DNA from 4 places in the Bacillus sp. AL-1R genome. Region 3 is predicted to be linked to each of the others. Evidence: a T-box and tRNA genes for the amino acid it is inferred to sense, from the RefSeq annotation. Region 3 holds a T-box; the other regions hold tRNA genes.
What was found. A T-box is a leader RNA that pairs with one kind of tRNA and senses whether it is charged. The one in region 3 lies ahead of ACSBO6_RS09070 (glycine--tRNA ligase), so its partner is inferred to be a tRNA-Gly.

Region 1 (5,248 bases), 1.3 Mb from region 3:
TATTCTATACGATGTTGAAAAATAAGAGATTATACCACTCATTATCGATTACTTTGACAGAACAGCATTAATTTCATTTAATACAATCTCGTCTTGCTCTTTTTGTAAACAACTTTCAATAAATGGAGTACTGTTCTTTCCTTCAATCTCAAAAATAGCCCAAATTGCTGTACCTCGTATTACCGGTCTAGCATCTTTTTTCGCTAATTCCTTTAAATCATCTAATGCCGATTCATCTTTAAAATGTGCTAAAGCAATAATGGCATTTCGTTGAATTGGGTTCTTTCCTCTCCATGACCCAGACATTTTGCCAAACTGATTTTTAAACTCTCTGTTACTTACTTTTAATACAGAACGTAATAAAGGTTTTACTGTTTCCGGATCAGCTTCCATCTCAGTATGATGAGTAAAATTAATTCCTTTATTTTTAGGACAAACTGTCTGACATGTATCGCATCCATATATGCGATTTCCCAGCTCTTTTCGAAACTCAACAGGTATCATTTCTTTTGATTGGGTTAAAAAAGCAATACAATTTTTAGCATTTAATTGACCTGGAGAAACAATCGCACTTGTCGGACAAACATCAAGGCATTTTGTACATTCTCCACACTGCTCTTCAATAGGTGAATCAGGTTCAAAAGGTAGTGAGGTAATCATTTCGCCTAAATATACATAAGAACCGAATTCTGGCGTAATAATTGAACAATTTTTAGCACTCCATCCGATCCCCGCTCTTTCAGCCACTGCTCGATCTACTAGCTCACCAGTATCGACCATCGATTGAACCTTTGCATTCGGATAATGTAATAAAATAAAAGACTCAAGCTGAAGTAATTTCTTTTTTACAACTACATGATAATCTTCCCCCCATGAGGCCCTACAAAAGATTCCCCTTGTAGATCCCTTTTTACTTTTAGGAGGATTTTTTAATTTAGATGGATAAGCTAGAGCAATTGCAATAATTGAATTTGCTTCAGTCATTATTTTTTTCGCATCTACTCTTCGTTCAATATCCTTTGTCTCAAAACCCGATTGATAATTTAATTCTTGCTGCTTATATAATCGATTTTTTAATGTTAAAAAGGGATCAACAGTCGTAAATCCAATCTTATCTATTCCAATTTCTTTACTATATAAAATTAATTCTTTTTGAAATTCTTTCATATTCACAAGAATCACCTAACTGCCTGTTAATTATATTTCCTATTCTAGTCAGAAAATTATTTCATTATCTAATTATGACACAAAAGCCTGTAATAATAGACTTTTTAATATAAAAAAACGCAATGTATCGTTCTCAAATGAATCAATACACTGCGTTGTTATCAAGTTATAAGTGCTAAACTACTAATACAAATGAAATAAGTATTTAGTAGGTTTTAATGAACTTGTAATTAAATTTATCATAAATATGTCACATATTCAAGAATAAAATCATATTTTGTCGAAAATGTTATCATAATTTAAGAAAAAATCGAGAATTGAAATTGTTAAAAGCCATATAAAATAACAGATGAAGAGTATAAGTAGCTAACAGCAGAGGCTATTGAAAGATTTGTAGAAATTTGAATAAAGGTATAATGAATTTTCTCATAGAATTCTTCTTTATAGGATAAATTTAGGAGGAGAGTAATTATGACAAATCCTTTGGTAAAAGAAGAAAAGAATCCTTTAGTCGAAAGTTTTGAGGGTGTCTGTAGTTTGATTGAAGAAACAAACGACAGAATTGATCTTACACAAGATACACTTAAAGAACTTGATCGATACAATAATGAGAAATTAAAAGATGCAAAACAATTTACGATTAAAGTAGCTGCTGCAAGCCTATTAATAGCAACAACTGGTCTTGTAGTTACTTTAGCAAATAAAAGAAATCCAAAACAATTTGATTGGCTTAAGCAAAAACGTAAGTATGTAAAAATGTAATGTTAGGATTGCTAATATCCACATAAAGAAGGCAGCGACTATATAGATGTTCGCTGCCTTTCTTTATGTGGATGTTAATAGCTCTATATGACAATTATTTAATGCTGATGAAGAATCAATTAAAGTTCCAAGAATAATGCAGTAAAATCTGTGTTTTAGGACAAAAGAAAAAGACAGCCATTAAGCTATCTCTGATTTTTTAAATAAGCCATATAATCATCCACTTTTTCTGCATTTCCATTTCCAGCTTTTGCGCTATTGAAAACAACAATTCTTCCTTGGGTATGATTAATCTTGTTGTCTAAATCGTGCATTATTCGATGAGTATACAACAAAGCTTTCATGTCTTTTTGATCAATTGCCAATTTCATTAACTTGTTAGCTAAATCTAAATCATCGTGCAAATCGCTATTTTCATCTACATTGCTAAGTATTTTTTCAAAATATGTGAGAATAGATTCCAATTCAGATTTTTTATCTTCCCAAGCTGGAGAGTTTGGATTTTTGAATTGTTGATAATTTAACCAACCAGTTAAATTATTTAATATATCGTGTGTTCTTGCAATATCTGCTCCTTCCTTTGAAGCTGGAGGAATCTTTTCTTTGTCATATTTTATATTTGCAACATGATATTCATTTTTAAAAACAATAATTTTAACTATTTTCCAAGATAAAAATGAAACAGCAATCAAACCTACAAACAACAAACCAATTTTCAAATATTTATTTATTGCAACTCACTCCTTTTGTCTACATACTCATAATAATTTTAACATTAATATTGTAAAGAGTTGGTTTGAAAATTCAAAAAAATTCCTTGTAGAACGATTTACTATCTACTGGTAAATTCCTTTGCGTACTAGTAAATCATCGCAACGCATGACTTCTTTTACTAGCTAGCAATCTCGTGTTAATGCACGTTGTTTACAATCCGCTTTCTTGCATAGGATCAATATAAAATGTTTAATATCAATTTCTGTCATTGTCACTAAAGGTTTCTTATCAGCTGACAACATTATTTGGAGATATTTTGCCATGTGCAAGAAAAACAAAAAAAGCTTTGCACAATTAGTGCAAAGCTTTTTTTGTTAGCATTTATATAGCGGTGACAGGACTTGAACCTGCACATCCGTGAAGATACCTGATTTTGAGTCAGGCGTGTCTGCCATTCCACCACACCGCCAAAGTTATACAATAATTATAATATATGAAAGACAAATTGTCCAATCAAATCTGAAATTAAAAACCTCTTACAAAGTAAGAGGTTTTTTTGATGCCGAGGGCCGGACTCGAACCGGCACGGTTGTCACCAACCGCAGGATTTTAAGTCCTGTGTGTCTGCCAATTCCACCACCCCGGCGTGGGGTAAAATCTAAAAGGCGGTAACCGGATTTGAACCGATGATAAAGGTTTTGCAGACCTCTGCCTTACCACTTGGCTATACCGCCGTAATTTGGAGCGGAAGACGGGGCTCGAACCCGCGACCCCAACCTTGGCAAGGTTGTATTCTACCACTGAACTACTTCCGCATAAATGGCTGGGCTACCTGGATTCGAACCAGGGCATGACGGAATCAAAATCCGTTGCCTTACCGCTTGGCTATAGCCCATTAATTAAGAACTTTATATACTATATTCAATTTATTATAAATTATATTACTCACTTGAGCAATCGTTATAAATTATATGGGGCGACCGATGGGAATCGAACCCACGAGTGTCGGAACCACAATCCGATGCGTTAACCACTTCGCCACGATCGCCATTATTTTATTTAATTGGCAGGGGCAGTAGGAATCGAACCCACACCAAAGGTTTTGGAGACCTCTATTCTACCGTTAAACTATGCCCCTATAAATGGTGGAGGGGGACGGATTCGAACCGCCGAACCCACAGGGAGCGGATTTACAGTCCGCCGCGTTTAGCCACTTCGCTACCCCTCCGGTTAAAGAGTGCCGACTAGAGGACTTGAACCCCCAACCTACTGATTACAAGTCAGTTGCTCTACCAATTGAGCTAAGTCGGCGTATTAATTTATTTATTGCCATATTTAGTTCGTTTCTTAGTCGTCCTTGTCTCAGTAAGAATTTCAAGATGTTGCTCGACAAGTACGCTGAGGTCTTGCTACGAAGTTTATTCGTTCGTGCTCTACCAATTGAGCTAAGTCGGCGTATTAAAATTTATTTGTTGCCATATTTTTCAAGATGGTGGCTCGGGACGGAATCGAACCGCCGACACGAGGATTTTCAGTCCTCTGCTCTACCGACTGAGCTACCGAGCCATCTTAAATGGCGGTCCCGACCGGGATCGAACCGGCGATCTCCTGCGTGACAGGCAGGCATGTTAACCGCTACACCACGGGACCATTTGGTTGCGGGGACAGGATTTGAACCTGCGACCTTCGGGTTATGAGCCCGACGAGCTACCAGACTGCTCCACCCCGCGATAATGTGGATACTATTTTTTATAGTTCCATGAAAGTTATTTTGTTAAGACCATCCCAATCTCAGGATGATTTTGCAAGTAGCAGCTCGATTGGTATGCTGAAGTAATTTCTTCGAAGCATATTCGTTCGTGCTCCACCCCGCGATAATGTGGATACTATTTAATATAGTTCCATGAAAGTTATTTTGTTAATTAAATGGTGGAGGATGACGGGCTCGAACCGCCGACCCCCTGCTTGTAAGGCAGGTGCTCTCCCAGCTGAGCTAATCCTCCGTAATAAAATGGTGACCCGTACGGGACTCGAACCCGTGTTACCGCCGTGAAAGGGCGGTGTCTTAACCGCTTGACCAACGGGCCAGTACAATAGTGCTGTAAATATGTGGCGGAGAGCAAGGGATTTGAACCCTTGAGACAGGGTTACCCGCCTACACGATTTCCAATCGTGCTCCTTCGGCCACTCGGACAGCTCTCCAAAATGGCTCCGCAGGTAGGATTCGAACCTACGACCACTCGGTTAACAGCCGAGTGCTCTACCACTGAGCTACTGCGGAATAATGATAAACCAAGCGACGTTCTACTCTCACAGGGGGAAACCCCCAACTACCATCGACGCTGAAGAGCTTAACTGCCGTGTTCGGTATGGGAACGGGTGTGACCTCTTCGCTATCATCACTTGATTCAATTTCTTAAGGACAATAACTATTATATCAAATTTCACTTAAAAGTCAATGACTTTTTTGAAGTTTTTTATAATGTTTTTTGCACCTTCAAAACTAGATAATGTCATCATCAAACTTGTTAGTTAAGTCCTCGACCGATTAGTATCAGTCAGCTCCACGTGTCACCACGCTTCCACCTCTGACCTATCAACCTGA
Region 2 (5,248 bases), 2.1 Mb from region 3:
AAATTATAGTACCTGTGAAGATGCAGGTTACCCGCGACAGGACGGAAAGACCCCGTGGAGCTTTACTGCAGCTTGATATTGAATTTTGGTACAGCTTGTACAGGATAGGTAGGAGCCTGAGAAGCCGGAGCGCTAGCTTCGGTGGAGGCGTCGGTGGGATACTACCCTGGCTGTATTGAAATTCTAACCTAGAGCCGTGATCCGGCTCGGAGACAGTGTCAGGTGGGCAGTTTGACTGGGGCGGTCGCCTCCTAAAGAGTAACGGAGGCGCCCAAAGGTTCCCTCAGAATGGTTGGAAATCATTCGAAGAGTGTAAAGGCATAAGGGAGCTTGACTGCGAGACCTACAAGTCGAGCAGGGACGAAAGTCGGGCTTAGTGATCCGGTGGTTCCGCATGGAAGGGCCATCGCTCAACGGATAAAAGCTACCCCGGGGATAACAGGCTTATCTCCCCCAAGAGTCCACATCGACGGGGAGGTTTGGCACCTCGATGTCGGCTCATCGCATCCTGGGGCTGTAGTCGGTCCCAAGGGTTGGGCTGTTCGCCCATTAAAGCGGTACGCGAGCTGGGTTCAGAACGTCGTGAGACAGTTCGGTCCCTATCCGTCGTGGGCGCAGGAAATTTGAGAGGAGCTGTCCTTAGTACGAGAGGACCGGGATGGACACACCGCTGGTGTACCAGTTGTTCTGCCAAGAGCATGGCTGGGTAGCTATGTGTGGAAGGGATAAGTGCTGAAAGCATCTAAGCATGAAGCCCCCCTCAAGATGAGATTTCCCATAGCGTTAAGCTAGTAAGACCCCTGAGAGACGATCAGGTTGATAGGTCAGAGGTGGAAGCGTGGTGACACGTGGAGCTGACTGATACTAATCGGTCGAGGACTTAACTAACAAGTTTGATGATGACATTATCTAGTTTTGAGGGTACAAAAAATATTATAAAAACTTCAAAAAAGTTATTGACTTTAAAATGAAATTTGATATAATAATTAATGTCCTTAAGAAATTGAATCAAGTGATGATAGCGAAGAGGTCACACCCGTTCCCATACCGAACACGGCAGTTAAGCTCTTCAGCGTCGATGGTAGTTGGGGGTTTCCCCCTGTGAGAGTAGAACGTCGCTTGGTTCTAAGATTATTCCGCAGTAGCTCAGTGGTAGAGCACTCGGCTGTTAACCGAGTGGTCGTAGGTTCGAACCCTACCTGCGGAGCCATTTTTAACTTAATGCTTCCATAGCTCAGCAGGCAGAGTACTTCCATGGTAAGGAAGAGGTCACCGGTTCGAGCCCGGTTGGAAGCTTAGGAAAAGTTGTACTGGCCCGTTGGTCAAGCGGTTAAGACACCGCCCTTTCACGGCGGTAACACGGGTTCGAGTCCCGTACGGGTCACCATTTTATTACGGAGGATTAGCTCAGCTGGGAGAGCACCTGCCTTACAAGCAGGGGGTCGGCGGTTCGAGCCCGTCATCCTCCACCATCTAATTTAATAAATACCGGAGGGGTAGCGAAGTGGCTAAACGCGGCGGACTGTAAATCCGCTCCCTGTGGGTTCGGCGGTTCGAATCCGTCCCCCTCCACCATTTATTGTTGGGCTATAGCCAAGCGGTAAGGCAACGGATTTTGATTCCGTCATGCCCTGGTTCGAATCCAGGTAGCCCAGCCATTTTTTTATTTTATCGTAATTTATTACGAGCCATTAGCTCAGTAGGTAGAGCATCTGACTTTTAATCAGAGGGTCGAAGGTTCGAATCCTTCATGGCTCACTCTTTTTTTTTATGTGCGGAAGTAGTTCAGTGGTAGAATACAACCTTGCCAAGGTTGGGGTCGCGGGTTCGAGCCCCGTCTTCCGCTCCATTCGCATATACTTAAATAGTGGGGCCTTAGCTCAGCTGGGAGAGCGCCTGCCTTGCACGCAGGAGGTCAGCGGTTCGATCCCGCTAGGCTCCACCAATATACATAAAGTTAAACCTTAGTCATTTGACTAAGGTTTTTTGTTGTATATAATCATATAATATAGCAATTTAAAAGCTAAAAATGCATATGTATACAAAAAAATGTTGAGTTGACCCATTTGATTCAAAAGATTTAAACTATTAATATAATTAATAACTTTAATAGTCGAAAAGTTATATTTTTTCAAACTAAAGTAAGCGTTTACTTTTATGAATTTAGTTGATGGGGGAAATAAAAATGTTAAAAGATATTTCAATTATTGGGGTACCATTAGATTTAGGACAAACTAGACGTGGAGTAGACATGGGGCCAAGTGCAATTAGATATGCACAACTACACGAACGTATTGAAAGAATGTCTTATCAAGTAGAAGACTTAGGCGACATCTTAGTAGAACGTACACCAGTTAAAGAAGATAATTCAGAACATAACTTAAAAAACTTAAAATCAGTAAAAGAAACATGTGAAAAGCTTGCAGTAGAAGTGGATGAAGTTATTAAAAGAAACAGAATGCCACTAGTACTTGGTGGAGATCATAGTATTGCGATTGGTACACTAGCAGGTGTATCAAAACATTATAATAATTTAGGATTAATCTGGTTTGATGCACATGGTGATTTAAATACTGCTGAAACATCTCCTTCTGGTAATATTCATGGTATGTCTTTAGCTGTTTCTTTAGGACATGGTCACGATTTATTAACGAAAATAGGTGGTTACTTCCCTAAAGTAAAACCTGAGAACGTAATCATTATTGGAGCACGTGATCTTGATGAAGGCGAAAGAGCAATTATTAAAGAATTAGGAATTAAAGTTTATACAATGCATGAAATTGATAAATTAGGAATGACGAAAGTAATGGAAGAAAGCATTGACCACTTGAAAGAGTGTGATGGTGTACACTTATCATTAGATCTTGATGGTCTAGATCCAATTCACGTTCCTGGAGTTGGTACACCTGTTCCTGGAGGAATTACTTATAGAGAAGGTCATTTAGCGATGGAAATGTTATCTGATGCTGATATTATTACTTCAATTGAATTCGTAGAAGTTAATCCAATATTAGATGAAAGAAATAGAACAGCTATCGTAGCTGTTGCATTGATCGGCTCATTATTAGGAGAAAAGTTACTATAAAATAAAATTCACTTTAAGAGAGTAAATTTAAGTCGTTTAGTTGAAATCCTTTTTTTCATCTACTGAAGCTAGCATGTGCTAGCTTCTTTTTTTATCAATAAACTTTGAAGAATTGTCATTGAGAAAACTTCAAAATCACATAAAAATTTAGGTCATTCCTTCTATTATTATAGAGAGTCAACGTAAATAGTACTGTAATGATGTTTAATCTAACTAAAATAGACGTTAAAGTATTGTTAATATATTTAATAACTCATAAATTTTGTGTATTGCAAAAATATGGTATAATACTCAAGATACAGTTTTATTCTATAGAATTTGGAGGGTAAAAGATGCCTTCTTTAAATATAAATTTTTTACAGTATTTACAGAATGGATTAGATATACTAATAGTTTGGTTTGTTATATATAGATTAATTATCATTATTCAAGGGACGAAGGCTGTCCAACTTTTAAAGGGTGTCACAATCATTATTGTCGTAAAAGTATTAAGTAGCCTATTTGGACTGCATACTTTACAATTTTTAATGGATCAAGCACTAACATGGGGATTCTTAGCGGTTATTATTATCTTTCAACCAGAATTAAGGAGAGCACTAGAACAACTTGGACGTGGTCGATTCTTCTCTAGAACAACAGGTAACGGGTTTAATGACCGAAATGATATTGTTGAGAATATTGCAAAAGCCACTGAATACATGGCTAAACGAAGAATCGGTGCACTTATTTCATTTGAGAGACAAACAGGTATGGGTGACTATATAGAGTCCGGTATTAGAATGAATGCTAATTTATCATCAGAATTATTGATTAATATTTTTATTCCAAATACACCTTTACATGACGGGGCGGTAATTATACAAGGTGAAAAGATTACGGCAGCAGCCTGTTATTTACCTTTGTCTGAGAGTGCATTTATTTCAAAGGAATTAGGAACGAGGCATCGAGCTGCAGTTGGTATTAGTGAAGTTACTGACAGTATTACAATTGTAGTTTCCGAGGAAACAGGTGCGGTTTCAGTAGCGAGGAATGGAAATCTATACAGAGAATTATCAAAAGACGAGCTTATAAATTTATTAAATACTGAGCTGAAATCACCAGAAGAGTCCACTACATCTAAATGGAATTGGAAGGTGAAGCGTAATGGATAACTTTATGGATAATCGTTGGATTTTAAGAGGGATCGCTTTATTAGTAACATTATTACTTTTTATGTCTGTCAATCTTGTTCCACAATCAAGTACTTCGGGATTAGGAGACATACCGTTTGTTAATAATAAAGAATTAGTAAAAGAAGTACCAGTAACACCTATTTATGATCAGCGCAATCTAATTGTAACTGGTGTTCCAAAAGATGTTTCTGTGCAATTAGATGGACCTAATAGTATTGTAAAATCTGCTGAAATGAAGAAGGATTTCGAAGTGTATTTGGATCTAACTTCTTACGCTTTAGGTACATATGAAGTTCCTTTAAAAATTAGAAATATTTCAGATAAAATAAAAGCAACGATTAAACCAAGAACAGTTAGGGTCACAATTAATGAAAAAATTGAAAAATCAGTTTCAGTTAAAGTTGCTTATTTAAATGAAAAAGAGATTAAACATGGATATAAAGCAGAGAATGCTATTGTTAAACCAGGTTTAGTTACAATAGTAGGATCCAGAGATGAAGTATCACAAGTGTCATATGCAAGCGTTGGTGTGGATGTTACTGATGCAAATCAGACATTTAGTCAGGTGTTACCTGTTAAATTATTCAATAAAAAAGGTGTTCAACTTCCGTTTGCTACAAATCCAAGAAAAGTTGAAGTAACTGTCCCAATTGTTTCCGAAAGTGCTAGCTTCCCGATTAAGTTAGTGCAAACAGGAACACTTAAGGATGGTTTAAAGCTAAGTAGTCTTACTAGTAAAGTTGATTCACTTAGAATTTATGCATCTAAAGATTGGTTGGACAAGTTTAGTGGACCTATAGTAGTGCCAGTAGACGTATCTTCATTTGATAAAAGTGGCACATATGAAGTTAATGTACCTACTCCAAATGGAGCATTTAGAGTTGAATCAAGCACGATTAATGTAGACGTAAATTTTGATGAAGAAATAGAAAAGAAATTTAGTAATATCCCTATTAAATTAGTGGGTGAAAATAATCAATATGAGTATAAG
Region 3 (5,248 bases):
CAAAAGGATTATTGCCTGCTAAAAATAAGATTGTTCCAAAAGAAGATGTCGTAGATCAAACTATAGTCGAAGAAAAAACAAGCTCAGTTTCATTTTAGGAGGGAGGTTGTCAAATGTTAAAAACAACGAATTTAACGAAAAGTTTTGGCGGTCTAACAGCTGTTAATAATGTAAATATTGAAATTAAAGAAGGCTCAATTACAGCCGTAATTGGACCAAATGGTGCAGGAAAGACAACATTTTTTAATATGATCACAGGTGTATATACGCCTACTAGTGGTGAAATATTGTTAGGAAATGAGAGCTTAGTCGGATTAAAGCCACATTCAGTTAATAAAAAAGGCATTGCGCGTACATTCCAAAATATTCGTTTATTTAGTAGTATGACTGCTTTAGAAAACGTCATGGTAGGAATGCATCAGCATTTAAAATATGGTGTTTTTTCAACAATTTTCCATTTACCTAAATTTAAAAAAGCAGAAAAATCGGCAATGAAAGAGGCATATAAATGGTTAGAATACGTAGGATTGGCTGATGTTTATAATGAAGAAGCATCAAGTCTATCTTACGGTGCACAAAGACGACTCGAAATAGCTCGCGCATTAGCATCTAGGCCAAGAATCTTACTTTTAGATGAACCAGCAGCAGGGATGAATCCGAAAGAAACGAAAGAATTGACTGATTTAATTTATCAAATGAGAGATGACCTTAACTTAACAATCGTCTTAATCGAGCATGATATGAAACTTGTTATGGAAATATCGGAATATTTATTTGTACTTGATCATGGCGAAAAAATTGCAGAAGGAAAACCTCTCGAAATTCGTAATAATCAAAAAGTAATTGAAGCCTATTTAGGAAAAAGTGCAGTGACTACTGCATAGTGAAAGGAGTACAAAAAGATGACACTATTACAATTAAAAGATATTAACTCTTTTTACGGTGGTATACAAGCACTGAAAAATATAAACATTGAAGTAAATGAGGGTGAAATAGTAACATTAATTGGTAGTAACGGTGCAGGAAAATCTACTACTCTAAAAACGATTTGTGGTCAAGTTAAACCAAAATCTGGAACGCTTATTTATAAAGGTGAAGAATTAATAAAGTTACAATCTCATGAAATTGCCTTAAAAGGAATTGCTCATGTACCGGAAGGAAGAAGAATCTTTTCTAAATTAACTGTAAAAGAAAATTTAGAGATGGGTGCTTTCTCAGTTAAAGATAAAAAACTAATCGCTGCTCGTATGGAAATGGTATTTGATTATTTTCCAAGACTAAAAGAGCGGATCAGCCAAAAAGGCGGTACGATGAGTGGAGGAGAACAACAAATGCTAGCAATTGGTCGAGGACTGATGATGGGGCCATCATTGCTAATGCTTGATGAACCATCAATGGGTCTTGCTCCAATTATCGTTGAACAAATATTTGAAATCATTGAGCAATTAAACAAACAAGGAATGACCATCTTATTAGTTGAACAAAACGCCTACCAAGCATTACAAATTGCTCACCGTGGCTATGTCATTCAAACTGGTGAGATTCAAATGGTTGGTGAAGGTAAAGCATTAATGAATAATGAAGAAGTGAAAAAAGCATATTTAGCATAATAAACAATGTAACGTAAAAAAGAGGATGTTTCATTGGTCAGGTTTTACTGACTTGTGAACATCCTTTTTTGATGTAAATGAATTTGAACTTACAAATAATAAAAAGAGGGAACACCTTGGCTCCCTCATTAATACAAATTTATTATTTATTAGAAATAAATTCTGAAACTTTTAATTGTTCTTCACTTGACGCATTGTTAATTGAAGATTGAAGTGATTCCTCTAGTAAACTACGATTCTTGTAAAAATCTTCATGTTTACTATTATAATAGTACTTCACTGCTTCTAAATCTGAGAAAAACTCTTTTCCAAGCTTTAGAAGAAATGTTACTGGAAGTCCTTCGATCACTACTGTATTTACATTTTCAGAAATTTCATTTACCGTACTGTTTGAAGTTGAAATCATTTCCTCGTTTAATTCTTTAACAAGTAATTGTTCGAACCCTTTTATTTTATTGTTTCTTTTTTTAATGATTCGCTTTTTGTTTGTCTTTAATAAACGAATGGAATGATGTTTATCAAGCAATACTGCTGAACGTTTCTTTTTCTTTAAAAAAATGCTGCTACTCAAAACTAGCACTCCCTTCTGATAGTATAGTATATAAATAAAACAACTTTTCTATCATACCAAGTAATGCTCATACTGTAAAGGTTTTATCTTTACATGTTATATTTCCAAAAAAAATTCAAAAAATTCACCGTTTTTTTCTATCAAAATTGTTCATAATAATATTTGACTTAATCATAGTCACTTTGTTAAAATAACTACATATTATTTATTACATATAACGTTGACGGAAAGAAGTACCTAAAGATTATTTTGTAAAAGCGAGTTGAGGATGGTGTGAGCTCAATCAAAACCTTTAGCGAAAGGCATTCCTGAGTTAATTTTTAAAGTGGACAATTTTTTTAATTGTCAACTAGGGTGGAACCGCGGGTGCATATACAGCTCTCGTCCCTAGGCAGAAAATGCCTAAGGATGAGAGCTTTTTTATTTCATTCTTGCATTTTCTAAAAAACAATTTGAAAATTGGAGGCAAATGAAATGTCAGAAAAATCGATGGATGTAGTAGTAAGTCATGCTAAACACAGAGGATTTGTATTCCCAGGTTCTGAAATTTACGGTGGTTTAGCAAATACGTGGGATTATGGTCCACTAGGTGTTGAATTAAAAAATAATGTGAAAAAAGCTTGGTGGAAAAAGTTTGTACAACAAAGTCCATATAATGTTGGATTAGATGCTGCAATCTTAATGAATCCACGTACATGGGAAGCTTCAGGTCATATTGGTAACTTTAATGATCCAATGATCGATTGCAAAAATTGTAAAGCTCGTCATCGTGCAGATAAATTAATCGAAAATGCACTTGAAGAAAAAGGAATGGAAATTGTCGTTGATGGTCTTCCATTTTCAGAAATGGCTAAATTAATTGAGGAGCATAATATAGCTTGCCCTGATTGTGGTAGCCATGATTTTACAGATATTCGTCAATTCAACTTAATGTTTAAAACATTCCAAGGTGTTACTGAATCAAGTACGAATGAAATTTTCTTACGCCCTGAGACAGCTCAAGGTATTTTCGTAAACTTCAAAAATGTTCAACGTACAATGAGAAAGAAAGTTCCATTTGGGATCGCTCAAATCGGTAAAAGCTTCCGTAACGAAATTACTCCAGGAAATTTCACGTTCCGTACTCGTGAATTTGAACAAATGGAGCTTGAATTCTTCTGTAAACCAGGTGAAGAGCTAGAGTGGTATTCTTATTGGAAAGAAACAGCTAATAAATGGCTTTTAGCTTTAGGCATGAAAGAAGAAAACCTTCGTTTACGTGAACATAGTGAAGATGAATTATCACATTATAGTAATGCAACAACAGACTTTGAATATAAATTCCCATTTGGTTGGGGCGAATTATGGGGTATTGCGTCTCGTACAGATTATGATTTAAAACAACATATGGAATATTCAACTGAAGATTTCACATATCATGATCCAATTACAAATGAAAAATACGTTCCATATTGTATCGAGCCATCATTAGGTGCAGATCGTGTGACGTTAGCATTTTTAATTGATGCTTATGAAGAAGAGGCATTAGAAGATGGTACATCTCGTACAGTCATGCGTCTACATCCTGCTTTAGCACCATATAAAGCAGCAATTTTACCATTATCTAAAAAATTATCAGAAAATGCACAAGAAGTATTTGCTTCTTTAGCAGAAGATTTCAATGTTGATTTCGATGAAACTGGTTCAATCGGTAAACGTTATAGACGTCAAGATGAAATCGGTACTCCTTTCTGTATTACTTATGACTTCGAATCAATTGAAGATGGTAAAGTAACAGTTCGTGATCGTGACACAATGGAGCAAACTCGTGTTGCAATAAGTGAATTACAATCATTTTTATCAAATAAAATTAAATTTTAATTTAGTTTTTTGAATGAAGGTGTCCTTTTGGACATCTTTTTTCATATATTTTACTAAAGCTTGTTTAAAGTTTAAGAATTTTACTAAAAATGGTAAAATAAAGGTATAAAATAAAGGAGGAGTTTAAATGAGGAGTTCGAATCCTATCTTAAATTCTGAACGATTATCGAAATCAAGGCATTCTACTAAAGCGATGACGATTGGTGGGACAATTGGTAAAACGATCATCGCATTAATCTTACTAATCGCAACAGCGGGATACTCATTTTATCTAACGGCAACTGGAACACTTAATTCTAAAGTGTTTATAGGATGTTTGATCGTTGCACTCATTCTTGGATTAGTAACATCTTTTTCACCTAGAATTGCGCCGATTACTACACCTATTTATGCAGCAGTTGAAGGGATTTTAATTGGAAATATTTCAGCTGTTTATGAAGCAACATATGGAATGATTGTCCTACAAGCGGTTCTATTAACAATTGCAATTATTGCAGGAACATTAATTTGTTATGCTACTGGACTAGTTAAAGTAACGCACCGTTTTAGATCAATCGTTTTAGGCTTAACAATTGGTGTATTTTTATTTTATTTACTTACGATGGTCCTACAACTATTCCATGTTCCAATTCCATTTATTCATCAATCGGGTCCAATCGGAATATTTGTTAGTTTGGCAATACTAGTAATTGCTTCATTAAATCTATTTTTGGATTTTGAATTAATTACAACAAGTGTTAGACAAGGTGCACCAAAAGAATTCGAATGGTATTGTGCTTTTGGTTTATTAGTAACAGTCATTTGGGTTTATATTGAAGCACTACGATTCCTTTCGAGGCTTCGCGATTAACTAATTTTAGTCAGTTTGACCTTACTCTCAAATGAAAGTAAGGTTTTTTACTATATTTTGATTTTTAATTTGATCATAATTCAATAGAATGACAAAAGTAGAAAGTAGGGAAATAGATGAGTAAGAAAAAATTTGAAGTCTTTGAAAATGAAACAATTAATGATTGCTTAGAGAGAATGCAAAGAGAAGGCTATACACCAGTTAAAAGAATGGAAGTACCAATATTTTCAGAGCAAATGGTTAATGGTAAGGTAGAAATTGAACCAACTGGAAGAAAGATTGTATTTGAAGGTAGATTAAATACGAATTGATATGAATAAATAGAATAATTTAATGGAATAGTAACCTTATATGAAT
Region 4 (5,248 bases), 1.8 Mb from region 3:
AGATGCAGGTTACCCGCGACAGGACGGAAAGACCCCGTGGAGCTTTACTGCAGCTTGATATTGAATTTTGGTACAGCTTGTACAGGATAGGTAGGAGCCTGAGAAGCCGGAGCGCTAGCTTCGGTGGAGGCGTCGGTGGGATACTACCCTGGCTGTATTGAAATTCTAACCTAGAGCCGTGATCCGGCTCGGAGACAGTGTCAGGTGGGCAGTTTGACTGGGGCGGTCGCCTCCTAAAGAGTAACGGAGGCGCCCAAAGGTTCCCTCAGAATGGTTGGAAATCATTCGAAGAGTGTAAAGGCATAAGGGAGCTTGACTGCGAGACCTACAAGTCGAGCAGGGACGAAAGTCGGGCTTAGTGATCCGGTGGTTCCGCATGGAAGGGCCATCGCTCAACGGATAAAAGCTACCCCGGGGATAACAGGCTTATCTCCCCCAAGAGTCCACATCGACGGGGAGGTTTGGCACCTCGATGTCGGCTCATCGCATCCTGGGGCTGTAGTCGGTCCCAAGGGTTGGGCTGTTCGCCCATTAAAGCGGTACGCGAGCTGGGTTCAGAACGTCGTGAGACAGTTCGGTCCCTATCCGTCGTGGGCGCAGGAAATTTGAGAGGAGCTGTCCTTAGTACGAGAGGACCGGGATGGACACACCGCTGGTGTACCAGTTGTTCTGCCAAGAGCATGGCTGGGTAGCTATGTGTGGAAGGGATAAGTGCTGAAAGCATCTAAGCATGAAGCCCCCCTCAAGATGAGATTTCCCATAGCGTTAAGCTAGTAAGACCCCTGAGAGACGATCAGGTTGATAGGTCAGAGGTGGAAGCGTGGTGACACGTGGAGCTGACTGATACTAATCGGTCGAGGACTTAACTAACAAGTTTGATAATGACATTATCTAGTTTTGAAGGTACAAAAATTATTATAAAAAACTTCAAAAAAGTTATTGACTTTAAAATGAAATTTGATATAATAATTAATGTCCTAAAGAAAAGAATCAAGTGATGATAGCGAAGAGGTCACACCCGTTCCCATACCGAACACGGCAGTTAAGCTCTTCAGCGTCGATGGTAGTTGGGGGTTTCCCCCTGTGAGAGTAGAACGTCGCTTGGTTTGATGGAGGATTAGCTCAGCTGGGAGAGCACCTGCCTTACAAGCAGGGGGTCGGCGGTTCGAGCCCGTCATCCTCCACCATATGCCGACTTAGCTCAATTGGTAGAGCAACTGACTTGTAATCAGTAGGTTGGGGGTTCAAGTCCTCTAGTCGGCACTCTTTATGAGCCATTAGCTCAGTAGGTAGAGCATCTGACTTTTAATCAGAGGGTCGAAGGTTCGAATCCTTCATGGCTCACCATTTTCTAAAAAAGAAAATATTGCGGGTGTGGCGGAATTGGCAGACGCGCTAGACTTAGGATCTAGTACTTCGGTGTGGGGGTTCGAGTCCCTTCACCCGCACCATTTATCTTGTTAATCAGTATATGCGGAAGTAGTTCAGTGGTAGAATACAACCTTGCCAAGGTTGGGGTCGCGGGTTCGAACCCCGTCTTCCGCTCCATATATACTGCCGGGGTGGTGGAATTGGCAGACACACAGGACTTAAAATCCTGCGGTTGGTGACAACCGTGCCGGTTCGAGTCCGGCCCTCGGCACCATTTATAATATGCGCCCGTAGCTCAATTGGATAGAGCGTTTGACTACGGATCAAAAGGTTATGGGTTCGAGTCCTTTCGGGCGCGCCATATTGTATCACCTGTAATTCTAAACGGGAAGTGGCTCAGCTTGGTAGAGCACCTGGTTTGGGACCAGGGGGTCGCAGGTTCAAATCCTGTCTTCCCGACCATTAAAAACATGGGGCCTTAGCTCAGCTGGGAGAGCGCCTGCCTTGCACGCAGGAGGTCAGCGGTTCGATCCCGCTAGGCTCCACTTGGACAAATTAAATTGATTTATTATGGCGGTGTAGCTCAGCTGGCTAGAGCGTACGGTTCATACCCGTGAGGTCGTGGGTTCGACTCCCTCCGCCGCTACTTATTTAAGGACCTTTAGCTCAGCTGGTTAGAGCAGACGGCTCATAACCGTCCGGTCGTAGGTTCGAGTCCTACAAGGTCCACCACTTATAATGGAGTAATACCCAAGTCTGGCTGAAGGGATCGGTCTTGAAAACCGACAGGGGTGTAACAGCCCGCGGGGGTTCGAATCCCTCTTACTCCTCCATTTTTATTAAATTAACAAATTGAATTTAATGGATCTAATTTAAATAGTATCCACATTATCGCGGGGTGGAGCACGAACGAATATGCTTCGAAGAAATTACTTCAGCATACCAATCGAGCCGCTACTTGCATAATCATCCTGAGATTGGGATGGTCTTAACAAAATTAATATTCATGGAATTATATAAAATAGTATCCACATTATCGCGGGGTGGAGCACGAACGAATATGCTTCGAAGAAATTACTTCAGCATACCAATCGAGCCGCTACTTGCATAATCATCCTGAGATTGGGATGGTCTTAACAAAATTAATATTCATGGAACTATATAAAATAGTATCCACATTATCGCGGGGTGGAGCAGTCTGGTAGCTCGTCGGGCTCATAACCCGAAGGTCGCAGGTTCAAATCCTGTCCCCGCAACCAAATGGTCCCGTGGTGTAGCGGTTAACATGCCTGCCTGTCACGCAGGAGATCGCCGGTTCGATCCCGGTCGGGACCGCCATTTAAGATGGCTCGGTAGCTCAGTCGGTAGAGCAGAGGACTGAAAATCCTCGTGTCGGCGGTTCGATTCCGTCCCGAGCCACCATCTTAAAAAAATGGCAACAAACAATATTTATTTCGCCGACTTAGCTCAATTGGTAGAGCAACTGACTTGTAATCAGTAGGTTGGGGGTTCAAGTCCTCTAGTCGGCACTCTTTATGGCGATCGTGGCGAAGTGGTTAACGCATCGGATTGTGGTTCCGACACTCGTGGGTTCGATTCCCATCGGTCGCCCCATATTTTGCGGGTGTAGTTTAATGGTAAAATAGAAGCCTTCCAAGCTTCGGTCGTGGGTTCGATTCCCATCACCCGCTTTTTTATAAAATTTAATGGGCCTATAGCTCAGCTGGTTAGAGCGCACGCCTGATAAGCGTGAGGTCGATGGTTCGAGTCCATTTAGGCCCACCATTAAATTTATAATTATTTTTCCGCAGTAGCTCAGTGGTAGAGCACTCGGCTGTTAACCGAGTGGTCGTAGGTTCGAACCCTACCTGCGGAGCCATATTATAGAGAAGTACCCAAGTGGCTCAAGGGGCTCCCCTGCTAAGGGAGTAGATCGGGTAACCGGTGCGAGGGTTCGAATCCCTTCTTCTCTGCCATATTTTTTTTGGCCCGTTGGTCAAGCGGTTAAGACACCGCCCTTTCACGGCGGTAACACGGGTTCGAGTCCCGTACGGGTCATATCTAAAGCTCAGTTATTTGTGATAACACAGGTAACTGAGCTTTTTTGTCTTTTAATACGGCTCTATACTTTATGTTGGGGTATGTACACAATTTTAGATAAAAAACACGTAACTTCCAATATTCGTTATACTTGAATTGTCGAGAAACAAGTTAAACGAATGGAGTTACGTGTAAATGAATTCTAACATAGATATACTAGGTCTAGTGACAAAAGTAGAGGAACAATATAAATGTCAACTTAATATAGATTCGGGTATTAATGATGTACCATTTTGGAGGTCAGTAGGGGTACCAATAGAATTTTATAAAGGTTTTTTAAGCTTCACAATTGTGTCAGCTAGTATAACTAGTCATGTATGGGCGGCATGATGTAATACTTGTGGAAAACCGTTGTTATCAGTGCTTTTTTACTTCAAATAATAACCTCTTCCTTTTCAATTTCTACCAAGTAAAAGTATCTTTTAAAAAGACCCTCCTTTTTCCCATTTTATTTTATATAACAAGTGAACGGACGTGAACTATAAATGTCAACTTAAACATGTACATTTTCGATTATTTAAATATGTACAAAATCACTCATTCTTCTTTGAAAGATGTTGCATAATACTGTATGATTCCTCAACAACGTTTATTTAAATTAGAGAGCAAGAAGAAATTGAAAGCAAGCGCATTATCTTAGTGTTAAAATGTGAATAGCTAAAGGTGAGGTGATTAAATGAGTGGATTAAATAATGAGGTCATGTGGAATGCAGTTGAATCATGCGATGAAAACTATGATGGAGTATTTATTTATGCAGTTAAGTCCACTAGGATTTGTTGTAAACCTTCTTGTAAGTCAAGAATCCCATTAAAAGAAAATGTAGCATATTATCCGTCATTATCTTTGGCAATTAATGATGGGTACCGTCCATGTAAAAGATGTCAACCTGATTTACTTCACTCAAATGAAGAGGAAATTATTTTATCAGCAAAACAGTTTATTGAAAAAGAATTTCGAAGCTGTTTAACATTGGATCGCTTAGCACTTGAAGTTGGAGTAAGTAAATTTCATTTGCAAAGATTATTTAAAAAATCCACTGGTTTATCACCGTTAGAATTCGTAAATAAGTTAAAAATGATAGAAGCTAAGAGATTATTGCGGGATACTGAGGATACCATAACTGAAATAGCGCATAATCTTGGTTTTAAAGGGTCATCACATTTTTCAAGCATGTTTCGGCATCATTATAGTAGCACTCCAACTTCATTCAGAAAGAGGTAAATAAATGAAATGAAAAGATGGAGTAGCTTTATTGAAATATTAGGAATGCTGTGTGGCTTTTTTTGTAATTGTATGTGGTGTATTTTTGATTTCAGAGATTCGTTTCTTATGTAACACCAAGAGACAGAATGCAACTCTAATAAGATTATAAATAATAAGACAAAAAGGATTTTCGTAAAAACGAAGATCCTTTTTATTATATTACGATTGTTAAATGTTTTTGTTGAAATGCAAAAATATGTAAGTCAGTTAATTTTATGTCACTATTTTGATCAATAGGAATTGTTGATTGATCTTCTATATTTCCATATAAATCTGAGATCGGTTTAGAGATTTTTAGTACTTTTGCATCTAACTTTCCAGGTAATTTGATTATTGTTTCTAAAAAAATTTTAAAAAAAGATTCTCCCTCTTAATCTGATAATTTTCGACAAATCTTCTTAAATAGAAAGTTTATATGAAATATAAGTGTGAAATATGTATGAAATTTCATGAAAAATCAAAAATTTACAAATTGTTACAAGGGAATTCAGGAAAAAGATGTATAATTATACA

Region 1: it has a tRNA-Gly gene. The T-box ahead of ACSBO6_RS09070 (glycine--tRNA ligase) is inferred to sense a tRNA for this amino acid. The anticodon was not compared.
Region 2: it has a tRNA-Gly gene. The T-box ahead of ACSBO6_RS09070 (glycine--tRNA ligase) is inferred to sense a tRNA for this amino acid. The anticodon was not compared.
Region 4: it has a tRNA-Gly gene. The T-box ahead of ACSBO6_RS09070 (glycine--tRNA ligase) is inferred to sense a tRNA for this amino acid. The anticodon was not compared.

The regions. Positions count from the first base shown of each region.
Region 1 is NZ_CP197469.1:584,687-589,934, reverse strand. It holds gene queG (tRNA epoxyqueuosine(34) reductase QueG) at 49-1,173, opposite strand; gene ACSBO6_RS02870 (hypothetical protein) at 1,639-1,929, shown strand; gene ACSBO6_RS02865 (hypothetical protein) at 2,115-2,648, opposite strand; tRNA gene ACSBO6_RS02860 (tRNA-Leu) at 3,030-3,112, opposite strand; tRNA gene ACSBO6_RS02855 (tRNA-Leu) at 3,204-3,289, opposite strand; tRNA gene ACSBO6_RS02850 (tRNA-Cys) at 3,307-3,377, opposite strand; tRNA gene ACSBO6_RS02845 (tRNA-Gly) at 3,384-3,458, opposite strand; tRNA gene ACSBO6_RS02840 (tRNA-Gln) at 3,464-3,538, opposite strand; tRNA gene ACSBO6_RS02835 (tRNA-His) at 3,616-3,691, opposite strand; tRNA gene ACSBO6_RS02830 (tRNA-Trp) at 3,708-3,781, opposite strand; tRNA gene ACSBO6_RS02825 (tRNA-Tyr) at 3,787-3,871, opposite strand; tRNA gene ACSBO6_RS02820 (tRNA-Thr) at 3,882-3,954, opposite strand; tRNA gene ACSBO6_RS02815 (tRNA-Phe) at 4,134-4,209, opposite strand; tRNA gene ACSBO6_RS02810 (tRNA-Asp) at 4,218-4,293, opposite strand; tRNA gene ACSBO6_RS02805 (tRNA-Met) at 4,297-4,373, opposite strand; tRNA gene ACSBO6_RS02800 (tRNA-Val) at 4,571-4,646, opposite strand; tRNA gene ACSBO6_RS02795 (tRNA-Glu) at 4,656-4,730, opposite strand; tRNA gene ACSBO6_RS02790 (tRNA-Ser) at 4,754-4,845, opposite strand; tRNA gene ACSBO6_RS02785 (tRNA-Asn) at 4,850-4,924, opposite strand; rRNA gene rrf (5S ribosomal RNA) at 4,935-5,050, opposite strand; rRNA gene ACSBO6_RS02775 (23S ribosomal RNA) at 5,172-5,248, opposite strand, start outside.
Region 2 is NZ_CP197469.1:4,272,462-4,277,709, reverse strand. It holds rRNA gene ACSBO6_RS20390 (23S ribosomal RNA) at 1-888, shown strand, start outside; rRNA gene rrf (5S ribosomal RNA) at 1,009-1,124, shown strand; tRNA gene ACSBO6_RS20380 (tRNA-Asn) at 1,136-1,210, shown strand; tRNA gene ACSBO6_RS20375 (tRNA-Thr) at 1,224-1,296, shown strand; tRNA gene ACSBO6_RS20370 (tRNA-Glu) at 1,313-1,387, shown strand; tRNA gene ACSBO6_RS20365 (tRNA-Val) at 1,397-1,472, shown strand; tRNA gene ACSBO6_RS20360 (tRNA-Tyr) at 1,491-1,575, shown strand; tRNA gene ACSBO6_RS20355 (tRNA-Gln) at 1,584-1,658, shown strand; tRNA gene ACSBO6_RS20350 (tRNA-Lys) at 1,686-1,758, shown strand; tRNA gene ACSBO6_RS20345 (tRNA-Gly) at 1,775-1,849, shown strand; tRNA gene ACSBO6_RS20340 (tRNA-Ala) at 1,870-1,945, shown strand; gene rocF (arginase) at 2,186-3,085, shown strand; gene cdaA (diadenylate cyclase CdaA) at 3,418-4,236, shown strand; gene ACSBO6_RS20325 (CdaR family protein) at 4,229-5,248, shown strand, end outside.
Region 3 is NZ_CP197469.1:1,917,529-1,922,776, forward strand. It holds gene ACSBO6_RS09050 (ABC transporter permease subunit) at 1-98, shown strand, start outside; gene ACSBO6_RS09055 (ABC transporter ATP-binding protein) at 114-884, shown strand; gene ACSBO6_RS09060 (ABC transporter ATP-binding protein) at 903-1,610, shown strand; gene ACSBO6_RS09065 (hypothetical protein) at 1,753-2,181, opposite strand; T-box leader at 2,393-2,573, shown strand; gene ACSBO6_RS09070 (glycine--tRNA ligase) at 2,656-4,041, shown strand; gene ACSBO6_RS09075 (Bax inhibitor-1/YccA family protein) at 4,169-4,891, shown strand; gene ACSBO6_RS09080 (NETI motif-containing protein) at 5,008-5,202, shown strand.
Region 4 is NZ_CP197469.1:3,694,781-3,700,028, reverse strand. It holds rRNA gene ACSBO6_RS17880 (23S ribosomal RNA) at 1-870, shown strand, start outside; rRNA gene rrf (5S ribosomal RNA) at 991-1,106, shown strand; tRNA gene ACSBO6_RS17870 (tRNA-Val) at 1,112-1,187, shown strand; tRNA gene ACSBO6_RS17865 (tRNA-Thr) at 1,191-1,263, shown strand; tRNA gene ACSBO6_RS17860 (tRNA-Lys) at 1,272-1,347, shown strand; tRNA gene ACSBO6_RS17855 (tRNA-Leu) at 1,369-1,451, shown strand; tRNA gene ACSBO6_RS17850 (tRNA-Gly) at 1,474-1,548, shown strand; tRNA gene ACSBO6_RS17845 (tRNA-Leu) at 1,557-1,645, shown strand; tRNA gene ACSBO6_RS17840 (tRNA-Arg) at 1,656-1,732, shown strand; tRNA gene ACSBO6_RS17835 (tRNA-Pro) at 1,757-1,833, shown strand; tRNA gene ACSBO6_RS17830 (tRNA-Ala) at 1,844-1,916, shown strand; tRNA gene ACSBO6_RS17825 (tRNA-Met) at 1,944-2,017, shown strand; tRNA gene ACSBO6_RS17820 (tRNA-Ile) at 2,027-2,103, shown strand; tRNA gene ACSBO6_RS17815 (tRNA-Ser) at 2,112-2,204, shown strand; tRNA gene ACSBO6_RS17810 (tRNA-Met) at 2,554-2,630, shown strand; tRNA gene ACSBO6_RS17805 (tRNA-Asp) at 2,634-2,709, shown strand; tRNA gene ACSBO6_RS17800 (tRNA-Phe) at 2,718-2,793, shown strand; tRNA gene ACSBO6_RS17795 (tRNA-Thr) at 2,828-2,900, shown strand; tRNA gene ACSBO6_RS17790 (tRNA-His) at 2,910-2,985, shown strand; tRNA gene ACSBO6_RS17785 (tRNA-Gly) at 2,992-3,062, shown strand; tRNA gene ACSBO6_RS17780 (tRNA-Ile) at 3,080-3,156, shown strand; tRNA gene ACSBO6_RS17775 (tRNA-Asn) at 3,176-3,250, shown strand; tRNA gene ACSBO6_RS17770 (tRNA-Ser) at 3,257-3,347, shown strand; tRNA gene ACSBO6_RS17765 (tRNA-Glu) at 3,358-3,429, shown strand; gene ACSBO6_RS17760 (hypothetical protein) at 3,607-3,801, shown strand; gene ACSBO6_RS17755 (bifunctional transcriptional activator/DNA repair enzyme AdaA) at 4,148-4,693, shown strand.